One region of the Paenibacillus sp. FSL K6-2524 genome, then DNA from elsewhere that is predicted to be linked to it. Evidence: a T-box and tRNA genes for the amino acid it is inferred to sense, from the RefSeq annotation. Region 1 holds a T-box; the other regions hold tRNA genes.
The links. A T-box is a leader RNA that pairs with one kind of tRNA and senses whether it is charged. The one in region 1 lies ahead of leuS (leucine--tRNA ligase), so its partner is inferred to be a tRNA-Leu.
Positions count from the first base shown of each region.

Region 2: it has a tRNA-Leu gene. The T-box ahead of leuS (leucine--tRNA ligase) is inferred to sense a tRNA for this amino acid. The anticodon was not compared.
Region 3: it has a tRNA-Leu gene. The T-box ahead of leuS (leucine--tRNA ligase) is inferred to sense a tRNA for this amino acid. The anticodon was not compared.

Region 1 is NZ_JBBOSP010000001.1:4,591,354-4,602,251, reverse strand. It holds gene NST85_RS21510 (CvfB family protein) at 1-214, shown strand, start outside; gene NST85_RS21505 (class I SAM-dependent DNA methyltransferase) at 238-1,011, shown strand; gene rnjA (ribonuclease J1) at 1,372-3,075, shown strand; gene NST85_RS21495 (glycosyltransferase family 39 protein) at 3,246-4,529, shown strand; T-box leader at 4,606-4,874, shown strand; gene leuS (leucine--tRNA ligase) at 4,928-7,369, shown strand; gene comER (late competence protein ComER) at 7,410-8,252, opposite strand; gene NST85_RS21480 (ComEA family DNA-binding protein) at 8,367-8,906, shown strand; gene NST85_RS21475 (deoxycytidylate deaminase) at 8,925-9,443, shown strand; gene NST85_RS21470 (ComEC/Rec2 family competence protein) at 9,584-10,898, shown strand, end outside.
Region 2 is NZ_JBBOSP010000001.1:3,010,117-3,021,014, forward strand. It holds gene NST85_RS13585 (sensor histidine kinase) at 1-663, shown strand, start outside; gene NST85_RS13590 (response regulator transcription factor) at 771-1,469, shown strand; gene NST85_RS13595 (sensor histidine kinase) at 1,459-2,553, shown strand; gene NST85_RS13600 (hypothetical protein) at 2,768-2,902, shown strand; gene NST85_RS13605 (RNA polymerase sigma factor) at 2,993-3,484, shown strand; gene NST85_RS13610 (VOC family protein) at 3,635-4,075, shown strand; gene NST85_RS13615 (aldo/keto reductase) at 4,223-5,065, shown strand; gene NST85_RS13620 (MFS transporter) at 5,095-6,312, shown strand; gene NST85_RS13625 (hypothetical protein) at 6,328-6,519, opposite strand; gene NST85_RS13630 (GNAT family N-acetyltransferase) at 6,799-7,227, shown strand; gene NST85_RS13635 (nucleotidyltransferase family protein) at 7,250-7,825, shown strand; tRNA gene NST85_RS13640 (tRNA-Leu) at 7,955-8,035, shown strand; gene NST85_RS13645 (YjfB family protein) at 8,151-8,327, opposite strand; tRNA gene NST85_RS13650 (tRNA-Leu) at 8,523-8,604, shown strand; gene NST85_RS13655 (DUF817 domain-containing protein) at 9,059-9,853, shown strand; gene NST85_RS13660 (hypothetical protein) at 9,866-10,261, shown strand; gene NST85_RS13665 (NAD-dependent epimerase/dehydratase family protein) at 10,296-10,898, shown strand, end outside.
Region 3 is NZ_JBBOSP010000001.1:1,711,454-1,722,351, reverse strand. It holds gene NST85_RS07540 (Nramp family divalent metal transporter) at 9-1,358, shown strand; gene NST85_RS07535 (hypothetical protein) at 1,425-2,285, opposite strand; gene NST85_RS07530 (ABC transporter permease) at 2,299-3,522, opposite strand; gene NST85_RS07525 (ABC transporter ATP-binding protein) at 3,494-4,201, opposite strand; gene NST85_RS07520 (alkaline phosphatase) at 4,293-6,011, opposite strand; tRNA gene NST85_RS07515 (tRNA-Leu) at 6,203-6,285, opposite strand; gene NST85_RS07510 (helix-turn-helix domain-containing protein) at 6,348-6,650, opposite strand; gene NST85_RS07505 (hypothetical protein) at 6,893-7,204, shown strand; gene NST85_RS07500 (hypothetical protein) at 7,481-7,624, opposite strand; gene NST85_RS07495 (cache domain-containing sensor histidine kinase) at 7,721-9,457, opposite strand; gene NST85_RS07490 (response regulator transcription factor) at 9,469-10,898, opposite strand, start outside.

The DNA.
Region 1 (10,898 bases):
ACGGATCTTGGCCTATTTAGAAGAACGTCCTGGTGGAGGAATGCCTTTCTCCGATGTAACACCTCCTGACCTGATCAAACAGCGTTTTGGCATTAGTAAATCGGCGTTCAAGCGTGCGATCGGTAAGCTGATGAAGGAAGGTAAGGTTACGCAGAAGGAGAGCTGGACCTATCTTGTGAAACCCGAGAATGAGGAGAGCGAAAGCGGAGAATAAGCTCCAGAAAGTGATGTGACAGCATGGCTTCATATCGTAAATTTGCCTATGTATACGACGAACTGATGGAGGATATGCCTTATCCGGATTGGGTTCGTTTTGCACAGATGGCATGGGAACGGCATGGTGTACCGAAAACCGTTGTGGAGCTTGGTTGTGGCACGGGAAGTATTACGATCCCACTTGTGAACTCTGGCTTTGAAGTGACGGGAATTGATATATCAGCAGACATGCTGTCGGTTGCTCGCCGCAAAATGGATAGTACAACGCAGGGAACTCGTTTATACCGTGAGGGTAGCGTCCGCTGGGTACAGCAGGATATGACGGAATGGGAGTCTACAGAGCCTGTTGATTCTGTTATTTCATTCTGTGATTGTATAAACTACCTACTTGAAGAAGAGGATGTTGTTCGTACATTTGCGCGTACCTACGATGGTCTGAAGCAAGATGGCACTTTTCTATTCGATGTACATCATCCGAATACGTTGATCCGGTATGAGGAGGAACAGCCCTTTATTTGGGATGAGCGTTCTGTATCTTATATTTGGACTTGTGAACGGGACGATACAAGGAATGAAATAGAGCATCATTTGACGATATTTGCACGCGAAGAGGAAAACGGGGTAGATATGTACCGGCGGTTTGAAGAGACACATATTCAGCGAGCGTATGATCCGCAGTGGATCAAAAGTGAGCTATTAAAATGTGGATTCCGCGAGGTGAGCTGTTATGCTGACTTCGAATGGACCCCGGCAACAGATGATGCTACTAGATTGTTTTTTGTGGCCGTGAAATAATTATGGTATTATGACAAATAAATGGGGACCAACTACAGTTGGTTTGCCATTTTTTTTTGTTTATTGCACTTATTTCAGTGGATTATGACTTGTATTTGGCGCTTATTGGGACCTAAATTAAAAATAAATAGTTATTGTGTATATAATTCAGTATAATTGAATGTAAGAGATGTTCTGCGGATGAGATTGTTTATATTGATCCATTAATAAAGGGTCATAACTATAGCGTAAGTTTGCGAACGAATTGTAATTGAGTGAATTAACAACATATAAGTTACGGAACGAAGACTAAGAACATATCGAATTAATTACGACCCATTGGGGTCTATCTATATTTTGCCAGAGAGGATTAATCACATAATGAATGAAATAGCTACTACACCTGTAAGAACACGTCGCTCCAAATCATCCCCACCACCCGTCCGAATTTTTTCACTAGGCGGCATTGGTGAAATCGGTAAGAACATGTACGGTATCGAGTTTAAGAATGAGATCATACTCATTGATGCAGGGCTAAAGTTCCCAGATTCTCGTCTATCAGGGATAGACTATATTATTCCGGATATAACTTATTTGGTTAATAATAGTCACAAAATTAAAGGCTTATTTCTAACACATGGACATGAGGATCACATTGGTGCGATTCCATTCCTGCTTCGTCAACTGCAAATTCCGATCTATGGTGGTGCGCTTACCATTGGTTTGGTGAAGGCGAAATTGGAAGAATATCGTCTACGTGGGCAAACTGAGCTTCACGTTTTCCAAGAGAACGATCGGTATACTTTCCAACATTTAAGCGTGCACTTTTTCCGGACAACCCACAGTATTCCCGACGCATTCGGTATAGTTGTGGAAACTCCATACGGATCTGTCGTTCATACGGGTGACTTCAAATTTGACTTCACACCTGAAGATAGACTGGCCGACCTACCCAAGATGGCAAGTGTTGGCGGAGGAGGAGTCTTGGCTTTACTAGCAGATAGTACGAATAGTGAGAAGGAGGGTTTCACGCCTTCGGAACGAAAAGTAGGAGATGCTATTTTAGACTCTTTCCAGAAGTGTGAAGGACGGATTCTATTTGCGACTTTCGCCTCTAACGTTCACAGACTTCAACAGGTTGTAGAGGCAGCGATCTTATGTAACCGAAAAATTGCCGTTCTCGGACGGAGTATGGAAAAGGTATTCACAATCGCTCAGGAGCTTGGCTATATCCGTATTCCTGACGGGATGATGATCGACATCAAACAAATTGATCGTTTTGAAGATCAGCAGATTCTAATCGTATGTACTGGTAGTCAAGGTGAGCCTAATGCGGCGCTCAGCCGAATTGCTTCAGGTTCCCATAGAACCGTGCAAATATATCCAGGTGATTCCGTTATCTTCTCCTCTTCACCGATTCCTGGAAATACGCAGAATATTAACCGAAGTATCGATTTATTAATGCGGGCAGGAGCTAATGTGATTTATGGAAATAGCGTAGGTATTCATACCTCGGGTCACGGATGTCGCGAAGATTTGAAGCTAATGTTAAGTTTTATACGCCCTAAATATTTCATTCCTATTCATGGGGAATATCGTATGCTACTTAGTCATCGAAACTTGGCTATCCAGACGGGGATCCCAGAAGAACGCGTATTCATAATGGATATTGGTGATACACTTTCGGTGTATCGTAACCGCGCTAAACGTGGGAGAGCTATTCCAGCGGGAGAAGTATTTATCAGCAATGGTGAGATGAGAACCTTTGAGGATGCTTTGCTAGAAGAACGGGGAGAATTGGCCCAAGAGGGAATCGTTATTGTGGTCATGACTGTGGACAAAACAACGCAACAAATTCTATCAGGCCCTGATATTGTGACTAGAGGTTTTGTATATATGCAAGATGCCCGCCCATTATTGAGACGTGCTGAAATGATGTTGAAGCGGAATCTCAATAAACTGGGAGAGCGGCAAGAGTATGATCACGCCGCCTGGACTCGGACCACTTATAAAGTGCTTCGGAGACATTTCACGAAGGAAGTTGGCAGAACGCCTCATATCATGCCTTCAATATTGGAAGTTTAAGTTTCTTGAATTGAATGATATAAAGTTTAGAACAAAGAAGGTCGCCTAATCTTAGGCGGCCTTCTTTGTTCTAGTGATAAAAATTGGAGATATATGTTGAAACTTACGATATACTATAGGTAAATATAACCAATTACACCTAATCGTTCTTGGAGGTTGTTCAATTGACAATGGATATTACGGGAAAGCCCAATGTAATGAAACGAATCATGGTTACTGTATTTCGGGATACTAGGCCGGTTATCTTAATGTCTTTATTGCTAGTGTTTATACTAGCCGTTTATCTGAGAATGGACTTCCTTAATTCTGTCGAGCATAATCTATCTCATGATTCTAAGGGATATGATGTGATGGTCAGACAATGGATTGAGGATGGTGTGTATGCGTACAAAGATACTGAGCCGAATGCAAAAGTAACACCAGGATATCCAGCATTCATGGCTATCGTTTATAAAATGGTGGATTACACCAAACATGATCCGTTTTATATGATTCGGTTGATTCAAGTGTTTCTTAGTATGTTCACTTTATATCTAATCTACCGCCTAGCCAGAAGGCTGGGAGGGGCTGGAGTTGGGCTGGGCGCTGCCGCTATTGGTGCTGTATATCCATCATTCATATGGAGTAATGGAGCCGTTCTTACTGAGGTTTTATGTACTTTTTTCTTAACGTTGTATATCTATGTTCAATTGATTTCTTTGGAGCAGAAAAAGATGTCTTTTGCGCTATTAAGCGGTGCTTTACTGGGACTAACTGTGCTTGTTCGATCTGAATTTCTACCGATCCTACTGGTGAGCCATGGCGTGGGATATTTGTGGCAGAGGAACTTTATGAAGATCCTGAAGTTATTACTCATTTCAGTAGTGGGCACAGCTATTATTCTATCCCCATGGGTTATCCGAAATATGATTACTTTGAACAAGGTGATTATTGCCTCAACTCAAGTGAATCCTTTTGCTGCTGGAACGTACCCTTATAAGAATTATGCTGACAGAATGGTTGAGACGAAGGGTAAAACTCAGATGGAAGTTGCCAAGGAACGGATACGCGTTGGTTTTACAGAGCATACTTTGAAATATGTTACATGGTATACGGTGGGGAAATTAGCTTACATATATGGGAAAATGTTTTCGGGAAGCGGTCATACTCCTTTTTATACGGTCATTCCAATTCTTCCGCAGAACATTCTTCATTGGGGATTGATCGGGTTGTTCCCATTAAGTTTCGTTCGAGGGATTCGCCTATGGAAAAGTCCAGGATTTCTACTAGTTACGATCGTGGTAGCTATGTCCACGCTGCGTTTGTTGTTTGTACCAGAAACGAGATATAATTTCACAGTCATGCCCATGATTATTATACTAGACTGTGTTACGGTTGCTGCAATGATTCAATGGTACTCCGAGAGAAGATTAAATAAGAATATAAATCTAGGTAGATCCGGTGCAACAGGTTAGAGTAAGAACGGGTTTCGACTAGGGTGTATTGACTTTTCGACTATTTTAGATATAATGGTGGGTGAATAAATCGAAATAATTTGCGATGACAAGGAGTAGTAGTTTCGTGATGTCCACCCAGAGAGACGGCGATTGGTGAAAGCCGTTGGGCAGCATAAATGAACTCACCTTGGAGCTTATGATGCAAGCATGTTTGGGAATAAGGAATTTATTTTCCTTAATATTTTCGATTCATGTGTAACATCATCGTTCTCACCCGCGTTAAGGGTGCAAAGTGAGTGGAGGACAAAGCATGTCCGACACTAACTAGGGTGGTACCACGGGAATATACCTCTCGTCCCTAGCGATGATTCGCTATGGATTGAGAGGTTTTTTTTACATTTGAAGGAGGATTTAACATGAGTGACACAACAGTATCTCGCGACTTTTACAATGCACAGTCCATTGAACCGAAATGGCAGGCATATTGGGACAAACATGAAACATTTAAGACTCGGGAAGAATCAGGGAAACCAAAGTTTTATGCGTTAGATATGTTCCCTTATCCCTCAGGAGCAGGGTTACATGTAGGCCATCCTGAAGGTTACACGGCAACAGACATCATTTCCCGTTACAAACGGATGCGTGGCTACAATGTACTTCATCCAATGGGTTGGGATGCATTTGGTTTGCCAGCAGAGCAACATGCTCTTGATACGGGTGAGCATCCTCGCCACTTTACAGTTAAGAACATTGACAATTTCCGACGTCAGATTAAATCGCTCGGATTTTCTTACGATTGGGATCGAGAGATCAGTACGACGGATCCAGAGTATTATAAATGGACCCAATGGATTTTCATTCAGCTCTTTAATAAGGGTCTTGCTTATGTGGCTGAAGTACCTGTTAACTGGTGTCCCGCACTTGGAACGGTACTGGCGAACGAGGAAGTTATCGATGGCAAGAGTGAGCGTGGTGGACATCCAGTTGTCCGTAAGCCAATGCGTCAATGGATACTGAAGATAACGGATTATGCAGAGAGATTGTTGGAAGATCTAGAAGAGCTGGATTGGACAGAGAGCATCAAGGACATGCAACGTAACTGGATTGGCAAATCCGAAGGTGCAGAAGTTGTGTTCGAGATTGAAGGACATGATGAGAATTTAACTGTCTTTACAACTCGTCCAGATACACTATTTGGCGCCAGCTACGCGGTGCTTGCACCGGAACATGACCTAGTTGCTAAGATTATGACGGATGCTCAGCGGGATGCTATTAAGGCATATCAAGAGCAGGCGAGTCGTAAGAGTGATCTGGAACGGACGGATCTAGCTAAGGATAAGACAGGTGTATTCACTGGTGCGTACGCGATTAATCCTGTGAATGGTGCAAAACTACCGATCTGGATCGCAGATTACGTATTGGCTGGTTATGGTACTGGTGCGATCATGGCGGTTCCAGGACATGACGAGCGTGACTACGAATTCGCGAAACAGTTCCAATTGGATATTATTGAGGTTGTATCTGGTGGAGATCTTGCTAATGAACCTTATGCTGGCGATGGCCCACATGTTAACTCCGATTTCCTTAATGGACTTCGCAATGATGAAGCGAAGAAAGTGATGATTACTTGGTTGGAAGAGAACGGTAAAGGCCGTGGCAAAATCACGTATCGTCTTCGTGATTGGTTGTTCAGCCGCCAACGTTATTGGGGTGAGCCTATTCCAATTCTGCATTTAGAAGACGGTACGATGAAGCCAGTTCCTGAAGATCAGTTACCGCTGCTCTTACCAGATGTGGATCAGATCAAACCATCCGGTACAGGCGAATCTCCACTTGCTAACGTATCTGAGTGGGTGAATACAACCGATCCAGAGACCGGCATGCCGGCCCGCCGCGAGACGAATACGATGCCGCAATGGGCGGGAAGCTGCTGGTACTATTTACGGTATATCGATCCTCATAACGATAAGGAACTTTGCTCTCCAGAGAAGCAAGAGCAATGGTTGCCTGTGGATCTCTATATCGGCGGTGCTGAACATGCGGTTCTTCACTTGTTGTATGCCCGCTTCTGGCATAAAGTACTGTACGATCTAGGTGTTGTATCGACGAAAGAGCCATTCCATAAGCTTGTCAATCAAGGAATGATCCTCGGAGATAACAATGAAAAAATGAGTAAATCCCGCGGGAATGTTATTAATCCTGATGAGATCGTTAATGCTCAAGGCGCAGATACTCTACGCGTATATGAAATGTTCATGGGTCCATTGGAAGCAACCAAACCATGGAATGTTAACGGCGTAGAAGGTGTACATCGTTTCTTGGCTCGAGTATGGCGCTTATTTATCACAGAAGATGGAACTCTGAATGCAAAAATTTCAGATGACCAAGGCAGTGATGACTTTAAACGTACTTGGCACAAGAGTATCAAGAAAGTGACGGAAGATTTGGAAGCACTTCGTTTCAATACAGCGATAAGCCAATTGATGATCTTCGTTAATGAAGCTTACAAAACAGACACAATTCCTAAAAAAGCGGCTGAGAACTTTGTGCAAATGTTAGCTCCACTTGCGCCTCATATCGCCGAAGAATTATGGGAACGGCTTGGTCACAACGAAAGTATCACTTACGAACCATGGCCGACCTTTGATGAAGCATGGACGGTTGAGTCTGAAGTTGAAATTGTTGTTCAGGTCAATGGTAAAATCGTAGACCGGACCAAAATTTCCAAAGACCTTGATCAAGCAGCAATGCAAGACCATAGCTTGAATCTTGCTAGCGTGAAGCAAGCTATAGAAGGAAAAACAATTCGCAAAGTTATAGCTGTGCCTGGTAAACTCGTCAATATCGTGGTTGGCTAAGTCATAAGGTAAACTTGCTGCGAATGCTAGTGACAATTTATCAGCCTCGAGTGTTCTGAGCGATGTTGTTAAACGAAATTTCTAGCTTACTGAGGTCCTCATCGTATTTCCGATGAGTGACTTCAATCAAGCTGGGGAACACGCCCTGTAGGCGTGATTCTAGAATCGCTAATCCTTGGGCAGTAACTCCACCAGGGACAGCAACACGTTGTTGTAACTCTTCGAGTGTGAAGCCACCTTCTGTTAGCAATTTGCCGGTACCTACAAGCATTTCTGCTCCCAGGATGGTGGCTTCTCTTCTTGAGATGCCCGTGAGCTCTGTGGCAGAATCTATCCATTGCTGTAGGATGTATGAGATGAAGGCAGGACCACAGCTTGCAATGTCCGAGGCGATCCGTGTTTCCGTCTCTCTAAGGGCAAGAGGAGTTCCCACAGAAGACATGAGTTGTTCCAGTAGGATTCGGTTCTCTGGTTGGATTCGCTTGCCGTAGATGCAGAGTGAAGCTCCACTATGTACTGAATTCGTGATGCTAGGTATGATTTTAGCAACTTTCGATGGGATAAGATTCTCAAGCATTTGGATGAGGACAGGGCTTGTGATAGAGATGACGATTTGATCTTCAGTTAATACGTCACGGATTTCTGAAATGACGCTTGGGAAATCGAGTGGTTTCACACATAGGAATATAATATGGCTCCCTCGCGCTGCTTCAACGTTGCTATGCGTGATATGAAGTCCTGGATGCCGTTTGGCTAACAGTTCTGCTTTATGTGATGAACGATTGGTGGCATAGATGTTGTGCGGTTGTAAAGCACCGGAACGCAGGAAGGCTCCAATTAGTAAACTACCCATAGATCCTGTCCCGATGAAAGTTACCTTCATCCTGATCCCCTTTCCGTGCAAATTGCACATATCTTCGTCATTTATATATGTATGCATCTTGAATGGATCTTCATGACTTTGAAAGACAGATTCTTTTGAGATGGGGTGCATGGGATGAAAAAAGAGTATATGTTAATTGCGGTTGTTTCGGCGATAATTGGGGCTGGGCTCATGTTTGTGGCTGTTGGAGGAAATGGGAACTCGGGCATTGAAGGATGGGTTCCTGTTAATAGCGAAGTTGTATCGGCTATGGAGAAAAATGTTGATGCTGTGGATAATCCAACTGGTAATGCAGTAACTGACGCTGTTAAGCCCGCTGATATAAGCAAGCAGGATATTGCGAATGGGAATCCTGAGACGAGTTCAGAATCGCCTGAACTGAATGCTAGTAGCACTGCGAAAACAGAGATAGATATATCAGAAACTACGATTTCACCAGTGCAGCACCAGCAACAACAGAGCGACCTGATTAACATTAATACAGCGGGACTGGCTGAGCTACAGGACATTCCAGGTATTGGCGAGAAAAAGGCGCAAGCCATTGTTGATTATCGCAATACACATGGTGCTTTCACCTCTGTAAGTGATCTTACAAAGGTGAAGGGAATCGGTGACAAAATGCTGCAAAAAATGAAGTCTCATATTGGGCTTTAAGAACAGGAGACAATTAGGATGAATCATGACACACGTAAAGATTGGGATACGTATTTCATGGATATTGCTTATATGGTGTCGACACGTTCAAGGTGTAATCGGCGGCATGTCGGTGCTGTGTTGGTTCAAGGCAAGAAGTTGCTCGGAACAGCGTATAATGGGGCACCATCGGGTGTCCCCGATTGTTCGGAAGCCGGCTGTATGATCGCGGAAGAGTACGAATTAGTTACGGTGGATGCCGAGGAGAAGATGATCAAAAAACAGCGCTGCGTGAGAACCATTCATGCGGAGCAAAATTTGCTGCTGTTCACGGATCGGATTGATCGTGAGGGCTCCAGTGTCTACGTTACGGATCAACCTTGTTGGACATGCGCGAACATGCTTGCAAACAGTGGAATTACGGAAATCGTATTCCATCGTCCTTACCTCAAGGATGCGGAGAAAGTAACCGCAATGATGGATCAGAAAGGGATATCGTTCCGTCGTTTGGATGCTTATCAACCTCCACAAGAAGCAGTGGGTAAGGTAGAAGATTAACTATTAATGATCAAGATGATTGTAATTTAAATCGGATATAAGATCGATTGGGGAAGAACCTCCATCTGCTGGTAATGGCAGAGGGGGTTCTTTTTTTGCATGTAGATAGCGAGATTTGTAGAAAAGGGGGAATACATAATATGAATCGAAGACCGCTCACGGCGGCAGCCTGTTGCTGGATTGTTGGCAGCGGAATGGCCAGTTTATATGAAGGGTCAACACTTTGGTTGTTATGGGCTGGAGTGTCGATGTTCTGCCCGCTTCTGGTGGCGATAAGGTATGTTCCGTGGACACGAATCCTAATCCTCTGGCTGATTTTCTCGTTGGGTGCTGCTTATTGGATATATAACGATGGGAGAAATGTGAGCCACATTCCGGAGGCATTGTATGCTGATAGTACAGTACCCATGGATGGGGCAGCGGTTCAAGCAGAAGGGACGATTATTTCTTCGGTAGAAATCGATGGAGATCGTGTTAGTTTTGATATGTCACTTTTGATGATCGGGCTTGTTAACTCTTCAGGGAGTGGCTCAAATTCTCATGCCGAAGAAAGGGCAGCTGCTGGAGAACGAGTGACGGTACAGCTTCGACTTTCCACAATTGAGGAACTTGATATTGCAGAGAAATGGCGGCGAGGAGAGGTCGTCAAATTGAGTGGTAGTTTGGAACGTCCCGGAACAGCTACAAATTTCGGAGGATTCAATTATTTTGATTATTTGCATAATAAGCGGATTCATTGGTTAATAAAGGCTAAAGGAGCCTCGGCGGTTGAGAACGCAGCGGGGTCTTTCAATACAGCTACCTTTTTCGGGTGGATTGACAACTTGCGCGCTGGTATCGGAGACATCATTGGACGATTATTTCCGGGTTGGCAAGCTGGCTACATGAAGGGGCTCATTATTGGATTATCCGATGAATTGGAGCGCGATAAATATGAGCAGTTTACTGGGCTTGGACTGACACATATATTGGCTATTTCAGGTAGTCATGTGGCGATTAATGTGGGTCTCATCTTTGCTGCGCTTAGACTATGTCGGGTAACGAAGGAGAGAGCATTACTTGTTGTCTTCTGGTTTCTTCCTGCTTATGTGTTGATCACGGGCTTCTCTCCATCAGTCATCCGCTCTGGGATTATGTCAATGCTTGGCGTATATTTACTGCAGCGAGGTCTACTAAAGGATGGGTTAAATGTGCTGGCTGCAGCGGCGCTTCTTATGTTAATCTGGGAACCTTATTTCTTGTTAAATGTTAGCTTCCAGCTCTCATTTGCCGTCACTACGGGACTAGTTCTATTTGTTCCTTTGATGGCACCCTATTTCTCATGGCTCCCTCAGAAAATTCGAGGGGCTGTGGCAATTACAGTTGCAGCGCAGATTGTTTCTTTTCCTCTGACACTATATTATTTCAACCAATTTTCGCTACTATCGCTAGTAGCTAATTTATGTTTGGTTCCTG
Region 2 (10,898 bases), 1.6 Mb from region 1:
TCCAATGTATCGCATGAGATACAATCTCCACTAACGTCAATCCGCGGATTTGCTAAGGCGCTACGTAATCGGGATCTTTCGGAGGAGAAGCGAGAACATTATCTGGAAATCATTGAAGGGGAGAGCCGGAGATTATCACAAATGAGCGACAATCTCTTAAAGTTGTCTTATTTGGAGTCGGACAAACCGTCCTTTGAAACATGTCGCTTTAGGTTGGATAATCAGTTACGCACCGTTGTGTTGGCGGGTGAACCACAGTGGCTTGCCAAAGGAATCCAAGTAGATCTAGATTTGCAGGAAATTGAGATCGTTGCGGTTGAAGAATTATTGAATCAAGTGTGGGTAAATCTACTTCATAATAGTATCAAATTCACGCCTGTAGATGGAGAGATCTCGTTAAGACTAATTGCTACTGAGCATGGTGCAGAAGTGACCATAGAAGATACAGGAATTGGGATTAAAGAAGAGGATCTCGTTCATATATTTGAACGTTTCTATAAAGCGGATAAATCTAGAAACCGTACTGCTGGAGGCAGTGGTCTCGGCTTGTCGATAGTGAAGAAGATCGTGGATATACATCAAGGTGATATTTCAGCGGAGTCTCGAGTAGGGCAAGGAACTCGGTTCGTCATCTCTATGCCGTATTCTTTTCAACAAGAATGATAAGATCGTAATCCTTTTTTAACTTTTTCTTAGTAAATGGTTGTATCTATCATGCTATGATAGAATGGTGTGCATACTAGCCTCTAAATAAAAGGATGATCAACCTTATGAGTAAACAAATTTTAATTGTGGATGATGACGATAAAATAGCTAAATTAATAGAGATTTATCTTCATAATGAAGGATATATTGTCTTTAAAGCGGATAACGGACTATTGGCTTTGGATATGATGGAGCAGGAAGAAATTGATTTAATCATTCTTGATGTGATGATGCCCGGATTGGATGGTATTTCTGTTTGTTTAAAGATACGTGAGACACGGACAACACCTATTCTGATGCTCAGCGCTAAAGATGGAGATATGGATAAAATTACGGGGCTAATGACCGGTGCAGACGATTATATGGTGAAACCGTTTAATCCACTGGAGCTGGTTGCACGGGTTAAATCGTTACTGCGGCGCTCCTCTTATGCTGCGACTCAATCAGCGCATACTACCCAAGATCACATCATTAAATTTGGTTCACTACAAATTGATAAAGAAACACATACTACAACCATTGATGGGCGCCCCGTAAAGTTGACACCTATTGAATTTGGAATTTTGTTCTTGCTTGCTAGTCATCCAGGCCGAGTATTTGGCTCGGAGGAAATTTTTGAGCTAATATGGAAGGACAAGTATTTCGAGAGCAATAATTCAGTTACAGTGCATATTAGCCGGTTACGCGAAAAGCTAGAGAAGGAAATGGATGGGGAAAAGCTGATCCACACGGTATGGGGGGTAGGCTACAAACTTGAAAGCTAGTTTACGTTTTCTGGCTTGGTTGTTCTGGACGATTATAACTACGGTTGTCTCGCTGTTGTTTCTTGTGCTCTTAAGTAAGCTGTTCTATAAATTTTACCCAAGTGTATCCTTATATACAGTCATGGCATGGATCAACTTGAATATTGGCTATCCGACGGCTTATTACATAGTTGGGGTACCGATCCTGCTGTTATTCGCATTATACTTCTATAGGCGGAGCGTCAGACGTCACGAAGAGAAGTATTTGAAATTATTAATTGAAGAAGTTCATAACATGGAAGAAGACTCTGCGAATAGAATTCCGGTGGAAAATGTAGGTCAATTAGGTCAATTAGCTACGGATATTAATCGAATGGTGGACAGGCTTAGGACTTCGATGGAGGAAGAGCGGCGTGCTGAACGAACGAAAAACGAACTCGTCACTAACGTTTCTCATGATTTGCGAACACCACTGACTTCCATTACAGGATATCTAGGTTTGATTGAACAGGATCGCTATAGGGATGAAGTAGAGCTGCGATACTATGTTAATATGGCATATGAGGAATCGATCCGATTAAAGCAGTTGTTACAGGATTTGTTTGAATATACTAGACTCCAAGATAAGGAAATGAAACTCTATATAAGCAAAATTAATTTAGTGGAGATGTTACATCAAATCGCTGCACATTTCGCCTGGCAATTCCAAGAGAGTGGTATGGAATGCCGACTCTTAATGGAAGAACAGCAACTGTATGTGATGGCAGATGGTGATAAACTGAGACGGGTGTACGAGAACCTGATTTCAAATGCCATTCGCTACGGTCATGATGGTAAATATTTAGATATTCGTGCACGTGTCGATGGGCAAGAGGTGGTTACGGATGTGGTCAATTATGGAGAACCTATTCCTAAGTCAGACTTACCTCATTTGTTTGATCGTTTCTATCGTGTAGAGAAATCACGCGCTAAGAATACAGGTGGTTCGGGGATTGGTTTGGCCATTGCCAAGCATATCGTTGATCTGCATCATGGGAGTATTGGAGCAGATAGTGATGAATACCGGACGGTATTTACGGTTCGTCTTGGACGCAACTATAATTAGGGAATAAGAACTATTTTTTAAAAAAGTGTAAATTATTAAGAAGAATACGCGTTATTCCTTTTGATGGAATAACGCGTTTTTTTATCCTACAATCCTAAAATATTGTTGTTTAAGGCAAATCTTAATAGAATCTTAAGGTTTTCTTAGTGGGGACTTAAACTCTCCCCCTCATAATGAATTTAGGTTAATAAGTTTAAGATGGAGGGCTATCCAAATGAATAGAAAAAAATGGATATTGCTTGCCCTCATTGTTCTGCTGCTACTACTAATTAGCGACAAATCTCAGATCAGTACACTGCGGAAACAAGCTGCTCTGGCATTAAATCAAATCGAATTAAAATGGCGCTAACAAAAGGGTGCTGTTTACATAGCCAATATGGATTCTGGTGAGCAGATGAGACTAAGGCAAGCATAGCTTATTTTAAGGGGGATTATCAAAATGAAGACGAATGGAATAGACATTATATATCGTAATTATAGTAAAGATGTGTACCGCTATTTACTCTATTTGAGTCGAAATCATCATACATCTGAGGACTTAACGCAGGAAGTGTTCTGCCGGGCATTGAAACATGTAGATGCATTGGATGGTAAGCAGGCGAAATCGTGGTTACTACGGGTCGCCCATAACGCGTATATTGACTTGATTCGTAAGGAGAGTCGTTCATCCATTTATGATAATGATTTCTTTATTGACTTTGCTAGTGAGGAGACTCCAGAGTCAAATGTGATCACGCAAGAGAATCGAAATGAGCTATATGGAATGTTGTCCTTACTACAACCGAATCAGCAACATGCGGTTTTATTATATGATGTGCAAGGATTCTCTTATCAAGAATCAGCCGAGCTCATGGGAATCACGTTATCACACTTTAAAATTATCCTCTATCGTGCGAGACAAAGACTCCGTCAATCTAGAGAGACCGCCTAAGGCGCTTAATGACCAGAGTGTATTTATCAACACTTTTCTGGTCATTTTTGTATTTTTCATGTAGGATATATAATACCATAAAAAGTAATTTTCATACCGGGTTACCTTGCATTCTGTATTTACAAATACGATTTGGGAGGGAAAAAACGTATGATACCGCAACGAGTCACGTTGGTCACTTTAGGTGCACTGGATTTACCCAGTTTAAGATCTTTCTACAAAAGATTAGGCTGGGAAGACACGCCCACAAGTACGGATGAATATTGTGTTTTTACGACCGCGGGAGTGCTGCTTAGCTTGTTTCCTTATCATGAATTAGTAAAGGATGCAGGCCTGGATGAGCAGGTTGTGAGCGATACGAAACCCTCCTTTCGAGGAATAACGCTGGCGGTGAATGTGGAAGAACCGGAACTGGTAGATGATGCAATTGAGAAAGCTAGGGAAGCCGGGGCTTTGATTCTTAGGGAACCAGAAGAAGCATTCTGGGGAGGTCGTACGGCTTATTTTGCAGATCCTGAATATAATGTTTGGGAGATTGCTTGGAATCCCTCGGCTGTATTTGATGAGACCGGGGCGATGATTTCGTTTTAAAAACGTGTGGTTGTAGAATTTGCACTATTAATATGTTGGCGGCCGGAGTCATTCTCCGGTCGTCTTTAAATTCGTGTTCTCTTTTAAAATACCGATCGGTCCTTCATAATAGAATAGTAAAATATAATTTTGAGGAGGATATAAACTATGCTAAACCATCTACAGGATACTGTAACACTTAACAATGGAGTTAAGATGCCGTGGCTCGGCCTAGGCGTGTATAAAGCACAAGAGGGCGAAGAAGTTGTATCTGCTGTCAAAACTGCAATTCGCCACGGGTATCGTAGTATCGATACGGCTGCTGCTTACAATAATGAAGAAGGCGTTGGTCAGGCTGTTGCAGAAGCAATACTTGAGAACGGGCTGGCTCGTGAAGATATATTCATCACGTCGAAAGTATGGAACAGTATGCAAGGATATGAGACCACACTGGAAGCATTTGATACGAGTCTGCGTAAATTAAATGTTGATTATCTTGATTTATTTCTGATTCACTGGCCAGTGAAAGGAAAATATAAGGATACTTGGCGAGCTTTAGAGAAAATATATAGAGAAGGTAAAGTTCGTGCAATCGGGGTCAGCAATTTTAATATCCATCATTTAGAGGATCTATTTGCCGATGCTGAAGTCGTTCCTGCAGTCAACCAAGTTGAGTTTCACCCACATTTGTTCCAAAAAGAGTTACTCCAGTTTAATCAAGATAAAGGGATTCAACTCGAAGCTTGGTCACCGCTTGGACAGGGAAAACTGCTCGAAAATGAAACACTGAAGGCCATCGCAGCAAAACATGGTAAGAATGTTGCTCAAGTCATTCTGCGTTGGGATTTACAAGTAGGTGTTGTTACGATACCTAAATCAGTAAATGAAGGACGAATTGTTCAAAATGCGAATGTTTTTGATTTTCAATTGGATATTGAAGATCTAGCTGCTATTGAAGCTCTGAATCAGGATTTACGATATGGATCGGATCCAGACAATTTCAACTTCTGATCATAACAGAGATGGATGGAGAGAGATAAATGAATCAAACTGCTACAAAAGCAGCTTCACCGGCAAAAACTGTGTACCCCATTTTATTTGCGATCAGTATGGTACATTTGCTAAATGATACGATGCAGTCTGCTATTCCTGCACTATTTCCAGTACTTCGTGAATCATTATCCCTAAGTTACGGACAAATTGGATGGATTGCTTTTGCCATGAATATGACGGCATCGGTATTCCAGCCGCTCGTCGGATTATATTCAGATAAACGTCCAAGACCGTATATCCTTCCAGTGGGTGTTTTCTTTACACTAATTGGCGTGCTCTTGCTCGCATACGCACCGACCTACGGTATTATCCTACTTGCCGTGACTTCCGTAGGCCTGGGTTCTTCGGTGTTTCATCCAGAGTCGTCACGCGTTGCTTATTTAGCGGCAGGTGACCGACGTGGGCTGGCCCAATCGATCTTTCAGGTTGGCGGGAATGTTGGGACCTCACTTGGCCCACTAATGTCGGCATTAATCTTCATCCCACTGGGACAAACCAGTGTTGCTTGGTTCGCACTAGCTGCGATTGTGGCTATCGTTATTCAGTTCTACGTTGCGAAATGGTACGGTTCGCAAGTAATACAGCCTCGCAAGAAGCGTACCTCTGTTGGAGCTGATCAACTGAATAGACCTTCCCTTAGCAAGGGAAAGATCGGTCTTGCGATTACTATATTGGTGCTACTTTTATTCTCTAAAAATGTATATTCGATAAGCATTTCTAACTTCTACGCATTCTTTCTCATGGACCACTACGGAGTAGCTAAAGAAGTGGCTCAGTATTATGTATTTGCATTCTTAGCTGCTGCTGCGGTGGGGACATTCTTCGGGGGACCACTTGCCGATCGATTTGGTCGCCGAAATATTATTTGGGTGTCAATACTCGGTACAGCGCCTTTCTCACTTTTACTTCCTTATGCGAACTTGTTCTGGTCGGGGATACTTGTCGTTGTGGCAGGTTTCATCATGTCCTCAGCTTTCTCCATTATCGTGGTCTATGCTCAAGAATTATTACCTGGTAAAGTGGGACTTGTATCGGGGTTGTTCTTTGGACTTTCTTTTGGGCTCGGGGGACTAGGTTCAGCTTTCCTCGGGAACTTCGCAGACCAAATGGGAATCTTCTATATTATGAAGATCTGTGCTTTTCTCCCATTGATCGGATTATTGACCGTTCTATTGCCGAAGGATGAAGCTTTACGAAATAATTGAGTAATGAATTGGTTATTACATACTTGTAGATGATAATTTCGGACCTGGATGCAATTCTCGATGTAGATGTGGATCTAGATATGCATCTAGATCGAAACCCAAATCCAGACCCAGACCCAGACCCAGACCCAGACCCAGACCCAGACCCAGACCCAGACCCAGACCTGTACACTTAGTTGGAATTACTCCATCTAATTTGCAGGTCAATTCATACTCGCTTCAAATAACTGGAAAACCTCCAGCTAATTTACCTACATTGCGCCTAAATGAGGCTTATATGGTGGATTAGCTCCGGTTTTTCCAGTTAATTTAGGTATCATGAGTATGAACACACATTTAGCAGGAGTAAATCCCGTTAGCACTCGAAGTGTCGCTTATTAGTCCATGTGTTGCTAACTTGATAGATTACGATTGGAACCTTAATTAGCAATTCTAATTAAAGTTGAAGAACTTATCTTCATATTAACCAGTAAGGGTGGGGGAATAATGATAAGAGAAGCGGAGATTCATGATGCGGCGGTGATTGAGGAATTATACCGGGTGCTTTTGCCCAATAATCAAGAGATTGCTGTCTGGCCCGAGCGAATTCAACAGGTTAGAGAAAGTGCTGATAGTTTCTTGTTAGTTTATGAGGAGGACGGGTGCATACTAGGTACACTACACTTACATATTTGTCTTGATGCGCTTAGTGGGGATCGACCATTCGGAGTTATTGAGCGTGTTGTTGTTTCTTCCGAACAGCGAGGTAAGGGCATAGGGAACCAGATGATGAAGTTTGCTGAGGAATTAGCTAAGGAGCGCAGTTGTGTTAAGTTGATGTTAACAAGCGGCTCAGCAAGAGTAGATGCACACCGTTTTTATTCGGCACTTGGTTTTGATGGCGAATCTAGCAAAGCGTTTAAGAAGTATTTATAGGTAGAGTAGGGGACTGGTGAGTATGAATACAAGAGCAATACGATTGGATGCCGAGGGATTGCTTCATATGATTAGAGAGAATTCTGACATGATGGCCGATTTGGAGTCAGTGTCTTTACTATCGTTACCACAAGCATGTATAGCTGCAGGATATCTACGTAATTATGTCTGGGACATCCTACACGGATATGAGCTTAGAACTCCTTATAACGATGTCGACGTCCTATATTATGACCCTTCATGTTTGGAGGAAGAGGTTGAGAAAGAGTATGAGGCCAAATTGAGGGAATTAAATCCTACACATAATTGGTCTGTCAAAAATCAAGCGCGGATGCACATGAAGAGTGGTGAGTCACCTCATTGTTCTGTAGAGGATGCCATGTTGCGTTGGCCAGAGACCGCCACGGCAGTTGGTGTACGTTTGAATAGGAACGGAGAGGTCGAACTCATTGCGCCTCATGGACTGGATGATTTGTTCTCTCTAAGGGTACGTCAAAGTCCTTATTGTCGAGATAATGAGTTATTTATGAGAAGGATAGCTCAGAAAGAATGGTTACGAATTTGGCCGCAGCTACTTGTGGTTGAGGATGTTATTTAGTGGCTTGCACTACAAATTCGAATTGGTTTTCTAAATTACGTACAGTTGATATTTTTTTAAAAAAAGCTTGACGCATGATATAGCAACATGATAAGATATATCTTGTCGCTGATGCGATACAGAGTACACGCGCGTGTGGCGGAATGGCAGACGCACCAGACTTAGGATCTGGCGTTTCACGACGTGGGGGTTCAAGTCCCTTCACGCGCATCAAGAAGAAAGCCTTGGATATCAAGGTTTTTTTTGTTGTTTATTCATGATTATTCACATAAATTAACTACCTGAAAGAGTGGAGAGGCTGAGAGCCTCTCCAAGCTTGTGCATGCTACAATTTGATGTCGAGATTGCCACCTAGATTAGGCAGAACGCTTTGCTCCATCATTTTGATGAGGGCTTGGCCTTCGATGACAGCTTGATCTTTTGACATTTTAACAACAGAGATACTTACCTCTTGCTGTAAGTTGGTTTGTGCCATTCTAGTTGAAAGTGCAACAATATCCATGGTGTCTACCTCCTAATAAGTTAACTACATATATTTTATCGGTAAGATGTTATTGAATGATAAGTCAGGGGCAATCGCGATAATTATTATTCGAAAATAAACCTTGACTTTCGTAGTCCGGATTTGTTAATATATTAATTGTCGCTGCTGCATTATGCATCTAGGACAGATACGGTGAGAACGCCGTAATCATGCGCGCGTATGGCGGAATTGGCAGACGCACCAGACTTAGGATCTGGCGTTTCACGACGTGGGGGTTCAAGTCCCTCTACGCGCATAAGAATAGGTAATAACGAAGAAACCCACTGGTTCATCCAGTGGGTTTTCTTTGTTATCCTCCGTTTTTAATTGGTGATATTCCCTTCAGTTTAATGTTGAGTTAATGTTTCGCAATTTCAGGTGAGAGGTTTAGCCTTTATATTGGTATCTATCAAGATTAAGGAGACTTTTCATATGAAGACAAGAATTACAATAGTAACAAAACTTCACGTATGGACCAGCGTAATGCAATTGTATGAGCAAGGCAGAGTGGGTTTTTATTATTAAAAAAGGCTCTATCGACAGGAATCTAAGCTCATATCTATCACTAGTTCCATGGTTCAAGTAACAAGTTGGATACAAAAATGTCCCTACCTTCAGGTCACTTTATGGTAAAATCTGAATGAATCACGGCGCGCTAGTAAGGTGCTGAATATCCGGCATCTGTCCGGTTACTTACAGTGGAGGGAAACATGACGTTTGTACGTAAATTGTTACTATTCGGTTGGCTAGAGGCGTTATCGTGTATTTTTCCAGTTATAATCTTCTTGACACTCGCGTTAACTAAAGTAGTTGGAATACCAGGATTGCCGAGATATGATCTAATTCTTATTATTTGTCTGTTAGCACAAGTGGGTATGGTGCTGTTTAAGCTGGAGACCATTGATGAACTCAAAGTGATCTGTATGTTTCATGTGATTGGCCTAGCTTTGGAAATATTCAAAGTACATATGGGGTCATGGTCATATCCTGAGGAAGGGTGGATTAAAGTATTTGGGGTGCCACTATATAGTGGGTTCATGTATGCCAGTGTGGCAAGTTATATATGTCAGTCTTGGCGCAGATTCGATCTGCATATTACAGGTTGGCCGAGAACGATATTTGCGGTCGCACTGAGTACGGGGATTTACCTCAACTTCTTCACGCATCATTTCATAGGTGACTACCGCTGGGTGCTGATTGGGTTACTGTTGATCGTGTTTATCCGAACGTGGGTTCACTTCACCATTTCAGGCACTACTTATCGGATGCCACTCACATTAGCATTTTTGCTGATTGGCTTCTTCATCTGGATTGCTGAGAACATCTCAACTTTTCTTGGAGCCTGGCGCTATCCGGATCAAGAGCATGTTTGGCGTTTGGTCCATCTCGGTAAAATTAGCTCGTGGTTTCTACTGGTCGTCATCACCATAATTATCGTTGCTCAGCTTAAGCATGTTAAATCCGGTGACAAAGCTGTAAAACAAGTTAACCATATTAAATACTAGGGGAGTTAGGATATGAAAAAAGGATATTTTTATTACTTCTTGTGGATTGTTGGTGCGTTACTGCTTGTTTATTACGGTAATCAATTTATGGATATGATGGCGAGAAAAAATGACTCTCTGGGCAAAGTGGACTACACCTTAATTGGTCATATCGTTTATGCATTTGTATTTGGAATCTATTTGAGCCTGCTGAATGGGGTGCCAAACCGACGCAAGTTTTATAGACCGCTGTTTTTCTTCGTATTCTTGCCGTGTTTTCTGCTGCTGATATACCCTGTTATTTCGCAATATGTTACCTTACCGTACTATTCACTTTATAACGAGCACATGGCTAAATGGAGCGGCTACTTCTTCTTTGGTTTACTTACTGGGCTCGCTTTTATGAAAAGTCTGTTTATAACTAAATAATCTGCGGGTAAATATATGAATTGAGGTTGATGTGATGAGTAAAATTTTAGTGTTAGGTGGGTCTCGTTATTTTGGGAAAAGGTTAGTCAATTTGTTGCTTCGAGAAGGGAAACACGAAGTGACCGTTGCGACGCGTGGTTTAACTGAAGTAAGTTTTGATGGACCTGTTCGAAGTCTCACCCTGAACCGTACGGATGTGCAAGATTTAAAAAAAGCCGCCGAAGCCGGCCCATGGGATGTTATTTACGACAACATCTGTTATTCGCCTAATGAAGCGTTGGCTGCTATAGATGCCTTTGAAGGTCGAGTTGGCCAATACATATTAACCTCTACGTTATCCGTCTATGATTTCTCTGAGATTGCGACAACAGAGTCTGCTTTCGATCCATATGATTACCCTTTACGTACAGGTAATAGAGAGGATTTTGATTATGGAGAAGGCAAACGCCTAGCTGAAGCTACTTTCTTCCAGAGGGCAAGCTTTCCAGTGTGTGCTATGCGGATTCCCATTGTTCTTGGTCCAGATGATTATACCAAAAGGCTCCATTTTCATGTTGAACGAGTACTGAATGAGACTCCAATTGGCATACCAAATCCGGAAGCGGCCATCTCATTGATCACTTCTGCGGGGGCGGCA
Region 3 (10,898 bases), 2.9 Mb from region 1:
GTGATAGTATGAAAAACAATCAAGATACTACTGAAACTCCTCAAAAAGGGTGGAGAATGAATGGCGAGCAACCCTCCCTACCGGAAGCTCACCGTTCAATGCGGATCCCTACCAACGGTTCATGGTTCAGAAAATTTCTCGCGTTTGCCGGTCCTGGTTATATGGTGGCGGTCGGTTATATGGATCCTGGTAACTGGGCTACTGATATAGAGGGTGGATCACGCTTCGGCTATACTTTATTATCTGTCGTTCTAATATCCAACCTTATGGCAGTTGTACTACAGGCACTCTCAGGTAAACTTGGGATCGTAACCGGAAAAGATTTGGCACAGGCTTGTCGAGACAATTACTCCAAACCAACCGTCATTGCACTGTGGTTACTCTGCGAATTGGCCATTGCCGCAACTGACCTTGCGGAAGTCATTGGCGCAGCAATAGCCTTAAATTTACTATTTGGTCTCCCGATCATATATGGGGTTATGATTACCGCCGTTGATGTATTACTCATTCTACTATTACAAAATAAGGGATTTCGTTCGCTGGAGATTTTTGTTGTAGTGCTCATTGCTACGATTGGCATTTGCTTCGGTATTGATTTATTTCTCACCAAACCTGATCTCGGTAGTGTAGCCTTGGGATATATTCCAAGTGCACAAATTTTAAGTAATCCGCAAATGCTCTACATCGCTATTGGTATTCTAGGGGCCACTGTTATGCCTCATAATCTATATCTGCACTCTTCCATTGTCCAAACTAGACAATTTGATTTGAGCCCTACTGGGAAGCGGCAGGCGATCAAGTACGCGACATGGGATTCCAGTATTGCGCTAACCTTTGCCCTATTTATCAACTCGGCGATTCTGATCCTCTCGGCAGCGGCATTTCACAAGACAGGGTTAACGCAAGTAGCGGATATCTCGGATGCGTATCATTTACTTACACCGATTGTCGGAACTACACTTGCTAGCGTATTGTTTGCCGTAGCCTTACTCGCTTCTGGGCAAAACTCCACACTAACAGGTACGCTTGCAGGTCAGATTGTAATGGAGGGCTTTGTTAATATCAGGCTGACACCATGGCTCAGACGGTTGATTACCCGATTAATTGCGATCATCCCTGCAGTCATCGTTACAGCCATCTACGGCGAGCGTGGTACGCAAGATCTACTGATTTTCAGCCAGGTTATCCTCTCATTACAACTTCCCTTTGCAGTCATCCCTTTGGTCAAATTTACGTCCAGTAAGGCAAAGATGGGAGAATTCGCCAATAAGACTTGGTTGAACATTTTGGCATGGTTCATCGCCGGAGTCATCGTAATCCTAAACATCTATCTGCTAGTACAAACCATAACTTCATAAATCATTTTATTGCTCCACTACAATCACCCCGTTATCAGCCTAACCAACTGTTATCGGGGTATTCTTCTATTCTTTAATTTCTTTAAAAGAAGCATCATATAACCGGAACATTGTTTTGTAGCCTGATTCATCTATTTTAATACCCACATCTAGACGTCCTGTTATTTGTAATGGCTCTGATTTATATCTAAGCTTTACGTCATCCGGTACGAAAACCATCATTATTTTGTTCCAATAGGTCTCATCCCCGTTATCAAACGGACATTCCGCTCCAGGCTGTGGTATCAATAGAAACCAATGTTTCTCGAAGGATAACACCTCCCCCATAAACCCTTTGATCGTTACTGTGGAATCATCCAAGTCCCAGAATTGATCTGAAGGAGTGGTCTGATCCTCCCCATCAAAAAATTGCGACCAACCGATAGATTCAATTCCACTTTTTACTACATCAGGAGTCTTCTCAGCTACTTTTCTCTCTACTATAACTGGTTTATTGTCCTCTTTAACGATGAGCTCCTGATCTGCTACTAATTCATTTTTTGTAGATTTTGTGTCATTTTTTTTATTCGGATCCTTTTTTATATTTTCGTCAGCTGTTTTTCCTATATTTCCCTTCCCTTCTACCTCCACTTTTTCTACTAACGTTACTTTCTCTTCTACCGTTGCTTTCTCATCTACCTTTTCCTGCTCATTCTGCAGTGATTGTTCCTTATCTCCACTCTCTTCCTTCATATCAGCTACAACAATCAACTTCTTCTCTTCTAAAGTGTTTAGCTTATTCTGGTCTGTATCAGGGGACTCGATCGACTGAGCAGCAAGGCCAAATGAGCCTGCCTCATTTTGTTTCATATCATTTTGCCCACATGCTTGAAGAAGCAGGAGTACTGCAAACATCAAAATGGACAACACTACATTTTTCCTATTCAAAAGAACTACCTCCTTATGCCTTAAATAGGGTTAATGGATCCATTCTATATACCCTAAATGCCGGTCCCATTGAAGCGACGAACCCGATCAGAATCGTCCCACCCGCTATATAAAAATGATCTTGAGTCCAAAGGAACGGATTGATTTGAATCCCCCCGTAGGTGAATAGTAGATCTTTCAAAAAATAACTTCCGACATGACCAACAAGTAAACCTATCAACAGCCCTGAGACCGTAATGATCAATCCCTCGCCTATCAATGTCATCCATACATAGATCTTTGATTTACCAAGCAGACGCAGCAATCCAACATCTTTAGTTCGTTCATTCGCAGCTGCAACAAGGGATAAGAGGATAGATATTGCCGCTAAAATGACGCATAACAGAGTAACGATTTCAATAATCTCTGATCCCCGATCTACGAGATTAACAACATCCGCAACGACCTTACTCGTATAAACAGCCTGAACTTTATTCATCTGATCAAGCTTACTCTGTAACTCATGTGCGCCCAGTAAGGTCTTTGGCTTCACAAGAATTGCTGTAATCTCTCGATCTGCATTCAACTCACCATGAACAAACCATGCATAGTCGAGCGTTGTAAACATAGCGCGATCATCTGGGGTGTTCAGCTCGGGAAGGATCCCCTTGACTGTATAGAGAAAACTCTGATGAGCATTATGCTCGTCATGTTCTGCTCCCTCAGTATCACCCTCCAGTTCTACATCAAGGGCGTCCTTAACCAATCCATGTGCACCGGAAAAGGTGTCTCCTACTTGAAGATGGAGTAATCGTGCTGCATACGACCCAACGACCACTTCACCAGTGTGTCCATATAGCGTTCCTGCACTTAGTTTTCGGTCGCCATACCTAGTCATGAAATACTGCGGATTAATACCCACGATAGGATAGCCATTGTAGTTATCACCTGTTGTCATCGCATAGGCCTGCTCCACACCTTTATCTTGCAGGACCACTTTAAGAGTCTCCTCGGGAATATTCCCGGTAGGAGATCCAACGTGATAGAAAGTATTCAGTACAAGTGTAGTCTCGCTGCCTTCAGCTCCAATCACGACATCAAATGGACCATACCCCTTCTCTGTTCCTTGTTCTACGCTGGCTTTAGATAACGAGAGTATGATGATAAATGCTACTGTCGCTGTTACAGAAAGTAACGTCAGCAAAGATAGAAATTTACGATGAAGAATATTACGAACTAATAAATGGAACAGGCTCATATGACCGACTCCTCGCACTTCTTAATTCGTTAATTTCGTGAATATGAACACATTTTTCAAAACGATCTGCCATATTGAGATCATGAGTGACCACGATTAACGTATGATCTTTGCTGGCACACAAATCGAGCAGTAGCCCCGTAACTTCATCCGCCGTCTCCCAATCTAGGCTTCCTGTAGGCTCATCAGCCAATACTAGCTTCGGTTCATTAATTAACGCCCTAATCATTGCTACACGCTGCTGCTGCCCCCTGGACAGTTGTGATGGTAGATGACGACTCCGATCACTCAGACCAACCTTCTCAAACCAGAAGTCGATAAGTTCCCGCCGTTCTGTCTTACTTCGATTACCTGACATTACAATTTCAACATTCTGCCTAGCCATTAGGGAAGGAATCAGATGAAAGTCCTGTAAAATATATCCGATATTCTCCGCACGAAAGCGATCCCTGACAGACTCACTCATTTGATGGAGGGCCATTTCCCTCATTATGATTTCACCTTTATCTGGCGAGAGAATGCCACTGATCAAATGAAGTAAGGTGCTTTTCCCCGAACCACTCGGTCCGATCATTGCGAGTTTCTCACCTTGACTGACTGTCCATTCCGGGATATTTAGGATTGGAACGTCCTTTCCTGCCACTTGAAAGCCTTTCTTCAATCCTTGAATATGTAACATAGTATCCACACTCCTTTGCGAACCAAAATGCAGAAAAACAGGAGAAGCGACTTCTCCTGTTTATTCTTCCACCTATCGTGGCTTACTTAGCTTATTTCAATTGGATACGTTCAGATAACGAATCCCATTTCAACGTTGTACCCGTCAATTGATTGAAGGCAGCCAGTGGAAGATACAATGTCCCATTATCCAGTTCCACAGTGAAAGATGCCGCCTTACCATTTACCTTAGCAGTGCTTGCGCCGAGGTCTATGGTAATAGTTGCTCCTTTACCACTAAGCGTTGCTATGCTACTACTAGCTTGATATTTACCATTAAGTGCTAGTGTTAAGGCTTTAGCCGGATATAAGACTTCCTTATCACGATTGATTTTGAATTTAGGATATACATATTTTGCTTGCATAGCCGCCGTTACTTTGTCTAAATCGACTCCAATCACCGCAGCAGCAGCCTTCGCAATCTGCGTATTATCGATTTGTCCCTTCACTTTGTCAGCAATGGGGCCATATGCCCAAACCCCAACATCAACTGCAGAGTGACCATGTCCGGACCAACCGACCAACAAGCGCTTAGACACTACAGCGTTATATCCGCCCTCGCGATTGTAGGATGAGCCGTCCCCATCTAGAATAAGTTGAGCTTCTTCATCGCTTAAATCATTAATTCCCGTGTTGTCAGCAACGATCTTTTTCACATCTGCTAATGTTTTAGCATCATTTAAAGATCCGATGAGGTATTCAGAAGAATGCTTCTGTTTATCCCACAGATCAATGTTCATTTCATAAATATTGTCCCGTGATAGGGAAAGACCCCCGGTCTCATGATCCGCTGTAACAATAACAGACGTATTTCCTTGCTTCTTAGCGAAATCAATGGCCGTCTTAAATGCTGCATCGAAATCAAGTGTTTCTTGAACCATCGTTGGCAGATCGTTAGCATGCCCAGCATGGTCAATTCGGCCGCCTTCGATCATCATGACAAATCCATTCTTGTCAGCGGACAAGATTTCTAGAGCTTTAGAAGTCATCTGAGCCAAACTTGGCGTCTCAGCAGTCCGATCCGGTACATAAGCAACATGTGAACTACCGAATAAACCGAGCGCCTTCGTATTTTTAGACGATAGAGCTTTTAAACTCTGCGCCGTTTTAACTACGGTATAACCTTTAGCTTCAAATTCAGGCAGCAGGTTTTTATCTGTTCTCTTCCCCTTTTCTTCCTTCGTAACAAAGAAAGATTCTCCACCACCGAACAATACATCCACTCCACTTGTCAGGTACTGGGAGGCAATGGCACTCTCGTTGTCTCTACTACGGACATGAGAGGCGTATACAGCTGGAGTAGCATGGGTAATACGCGCTGTTGTGACTAAACCCGTAGCTTTCCCACTGACTTCAGCAGCTTCGATTATAGATGCAAAAGGTTTCGAGACATCTTCATTAGATACACTGATACCGGCATTATAAGTTTTATGCCCTGTAGCAAAAGCGGTACCTGCTGATGCCGAGTCAGTGACAACACCTGAAACAACCGTGCCACCGTCTTCTCCGCGATCTGCAAAGGTTGTCGCTTGACCAACATAATAAGGATCCAGGTTCAAATGCGTAATGTTTTTCTCATATTGTTGGAAATAACGTGTAGCTGATACCTGAGCTGGTCCCATGCCATCCCCGATTAGAACAATCAAGTTTTGCGGTTGGGATTTCTTTGTTTCTTTTGCCGAGACCGTATCTTTGGATGTTGCAAAGGATCCCGCCGTCACGACTGTCAGTGCCAGACCGCTAACCGCTAAGCCCTTCCATAACTTCTTCATCTATTTCCCTCCAATTGTATAAGAACTAAGATAAGCTTAGAGGGAGAATATTTGGTAGATGTTAACAGATTATTATTTATAGGTAAAATTTTACTATTCGTCAAGTTTCTCATTTACAAAAGTCTACATTAAAATAACAAAAAAATCCCTTGCAATAGCAAGAGATTTTCTCGGTGACGCTGTTCATTTGATGCGGTCGAGAGGACTCGAACCTCCACGGGGTTGCCCCCACTACCCCCTCAAGGTAGCGTGTCTGCCATTCCACCACGACCGCGTAGTGTTTCTAAAGCGAACATTTAACATTATACCTACGGCGAATCCAAATGTAAAGAAAAACTATTTTTCTTTCTCCGCTTTCTTCCTCCTCAACATTTTTCGATGTTGAGTAAAATGAATATACTCACGAATAAATGCCTTTTCATGGGCAGATAATTTAACCGTCCAATCTATGGATGAAACATCTACCAAATAAACTTCAAGGCGCTCGTGGATTTTCTCTACTTGTCGTTCACGTCCAGTCATAAGCCAATCTAAGCTCACATCAAAATACATGGCGATATCGATTAGTTTATTACTACCCGGAGTCGATTTCCCACGTTTCCAATCTCCTAAATTCCCCGTACTTATTCCAAGATCCATACAAAACTTCTTTTTGGTTATTTTCTTGTTCTTAATTAAGATTTCGATTCTATCATAAATGGACAACGAAATTCCGACCTTTCTTCAACGCACAAGAAAATACGCATTTAAGTTGTTGTACTGTTGTAAGGTAACGCACTTACGTATATAATAAAATTTATGACCTTGCGTGTTATATATACATAAGTATTATATCGTAATTTTTTCCAATTATAATCTTATACTATAGGAGTGCGCTAATCGTGATCGAGATGTCTTCTGTATGGCATGACGCCGTCCATTCATTAAACCAGAGCATAGCTATCATTGCTCCAGACGGCACCCTACAACTCGTTAATCAGAGTTGGGCAACTCAAGCATCCAGACACGGTTTGTCTCCTGATTGGGATCGACCAGGGATCAACCTGCTTCATGTCTTCGCTGCCAATAGGCACAATTCAACCCTCTCTTACAACATCTCCTACAAAACTTTAATAACATATTGCATGGAGATCATCCTTACTTCAAAACAGAATTCTACTGGGACTTACCTCAAGGAAAATCCTGGTTTCTAGCTGAAGTTATTCCCTTTACTAAACAGGGATCGACACAGATCAGAGGTATCACTCTTACATGCTCCGATATCACAGAATTTAAGAACAGTGAATTACAGCTAAAAGAAGTTATTTCCAAAATATCCACTCTAGAAGGACTTCTCCCCATTTGTGCCGTCTGCAAAAAAATTAAAGACGATCATAATGTATGGAACCCCATCGAAAATTATTTAAACCAACATACCTGCGTTGAGTTTACTCACGATATTTGTCCCGATTGCATCCGTTTGCTATATCCTAAGTACTCATCAATCCTTGACCACCCAGATAATTCAGAACAGAATCCCCATAAAACCTGTCTCTGTCACGAACATCCTGATCATCCAAATAATCCATAAATTTCTTCAGTACAAGCTCGATAGATTGTAACATATTTAACAATGAAATACTGTAAATATTCTATGCTTCTTAGCTCATTTTTCAAGCAGCAGCACAAGTAAGCCCCTGTCACCGACAGGGGCTTACTTCATTGAATCATTATCGATTGAATTTAGGGAAACGGATTCGTACAGTTGTCCCCTCCCCAACTGAACTTGTTATGGACACCCCATACGCTTTGCCAAACTGGAGTTTAATCCTCTGATCGACGTTGCGAATTCCATAGCCGACCCCTTTCTCCGAAAGGGTCAATATTTGCTCGATCAATTCTTCTTTCATGCCAATACCGTTGTCTTGCACCTCCATGCAAATCTCATCACCTTCAAAGAATAAGCGAATGACCACATGAATTTCATCATCATACCAGGCATGCTCCAATATATTTTCCACAAATGGTTGAAGGATAAATTTCACTGTCTCGTATTTCAAAGTCTCTTCGCAAACTTCATAATTAACGATAACTCTATCCGCGAATTTTATTCTCTGAATATCGACGTAGGATTGAATAATTTGCAGTTCTTTTTCAATGGAGATAATCATCTCACCTTTATTCAAGGAAAGCCGATAGAATTTGGCCAGTTCACGCACCATCTCATGCATCTTTTCGATTTCTCCCAGCTGCGCCATCCGACTTATAGAAGAAAACGTATTGTAGAGGAAATGAGGATTCATCTGCGAATGAAGTACCTGAAGCTCAACATCCTTTTTCTCTAGCTTGCTTAAATAAACCTCGTCAATTAGCTTCTCCATATTAGAAGCCATGTCGTTAAACGCCTCGCCAATCTGCGAGAATTCATCTTTCCCCTGCACAGGCATCCGCTTTTGGAAATTCCCTTCCTTAAATGTCTTCAGAGATCGAATCAACTTCAATATCCGTTTGGAAAAATATCGCGATATCGTCCAACTGATCAAGGTAAGTACAAGCAAACTTGCTAAGCAGATGAGAATTGTAATATTGCGCACCTTCTGGGAGTTCTCCTGAAATGAGGAATTAGGAATCCAGGCGATAATACTTGCATTCATATTCGATATGGGTTGTTTGATTTGCATGTAGCCTTCCGGCTGGTTAACTGAACTGCCTTGTGCAAATGGTAGAAGTTTCGAATCACTTCGCGAGCTTGTATATAACAGATGATTATTCCCGTCCACGACAAATAACAAGCTATCTTTACCTAGTTTGGTGAAATCCACATCGTAGAATACATCTTGAAGCTTAACGTTAAAATTCATTAACCCAATTGGAGATAACGTATGATAATTGATGATAGGTCGTAATAACGAAATTCTGGCGTTGGTAGCGTCACTATCAATTTGCTTCCACTCTATAGTTTCATAATTCATATACTCATTCATATCTTTATACCACTTGGAGTTAGAAATTCTATCTAAATGAAAAATCGAATACTGGAGGCTATCGCCGGGGTTAACAACCCGATCAAGATAATAAAACTCACTTATATTCGTATTGCTCAAATAGACTGATAACTTAACATCGATGTTCGGTAAATTCGCCGCCGATTCTATCTTTGGCAAAATATATTGTGAAGTGATCGTATATTTTTCATAATCCAAATAATATCCTGATAAAATACCCGATAATGGTTGATCCGCATATATATCCTCCGAACCACGAATAACGTCCGCCAAACGATAATCTACATTGTTACCAATCTGTTTGACAGCAATTTCAAGGTTACTACGAGTATGCTGCTCACTTGAATTCACCGAAGACACATAAGCGAAGCTCCCAATCACGATAACAGGCGTCATGACCATCAACAAATAAGATATAAACAATTTATAGCTCAGGGGGATATAGCTATTTGATTTCTTCATTGGCATTACTATCAACCCTGCTTTCGATAGTCTCCCGGAGTAAACCCATAGTGCTCCCGAAATAACCTACTGAAATATGCCAAGCTCTTATAACCGACCTGATCTGCCACCTCGTAGATTTTATACTTCGGCTCTAGCAGAAGTTCCTTTGCTTTTTCCATCCGATTACGTACCAAATATTCATTAAAGCTCTCACCGGTCTGCTCCTTAAATAAATACCCCATATGATTTGGAGAATAAGAGAACTTATTGGCGATTTCTCTCAAGGTGATATCTTCAGCAAGTCGGCTATGGATATATTGTTCAATGGGTTCAATTAGACGCCGACTCTTGCTCTGTTTTTTCATGAACAAACGCTCGGAAATTTCAAACGATGTCTTGCGAAGCCATGATTTAATATCATCTACCGTTTCGAATTCGCGGATAACGTCTAAATGCTCAAAGCCCCACCCAAGTAAGCTTTCGAATGTTTCATTGACCGTACTAAGATGCGCCTCCAGTTTCGTAGCAATATGAATGGAGAAACTATATACTTTCACTGGATGCTCGAAACCTCTCACATTATCAAATAAGTCATCCATACAATCGCAAATTTTAACGAGATCATATCCCGCAATAGCTACAAACATCGCATCTAAAATACTATTCAAATCTTTGGCATCCTTGACGATCTGAAGCTTGGCTAGTCGAGGGGGAATTACCCTATTCTTGCCAAGAAACATTTTGTTACCTATCAGTTCTTTGGCTTGTATAAAAGATTGGGAAATCTCCTCAGGAAATGCTACAGGGTCCCCATAGCTTGCGGTTATGGTAAACTGTGTATTTCTATGTATATGTTGATTCAGATCAGCTAAAGCATCCTCCAACCGCTCAGGAGTGTCCTGATAAATAAAAGCAAACTGTGAAGTGGATAGCTCGCACCACGCACCTAGCTTTTGTTCTTCTATATAGGAAATAATCAAATCTGAAGCTGTACGTAATTGCTCTTGCCAAGCATCTGGTGCTTGTTTGTTCTTCCATAATACATCATCCAACTCAATGATCACTGCACTCGCGAAGCCAGTTGGAGATGCCAATGGATAACGTTCCAAGAAGGTCGGCAACGTCTCATGATTGATGCTACCTTCTAGCAAATGCTGCACAAAATCTTTTTTTATAAAAGCAAAGGTTTCCGTGAATTGAGACTGCTCCTGAATACTTTTTCGTTCCAACTCAATTTCATTTACTACTTTTTTGAGCAGTTCCACAATTTCATCATCATCGACCGGTTTTAAGAGATATCCGTCTGCCTTGAGGTGGAGTGCCTCTTTAGCATATTCAAAGTCCTGGTAACCACTAATGAAGATAGTCTTCAGATGTGGATTCCTCTCTAGTGCCTTTCTTGACAGCTCCAAACCTGTAAGAACTGGCATTTTGATATCGGTTACAAGAATGTCTATCG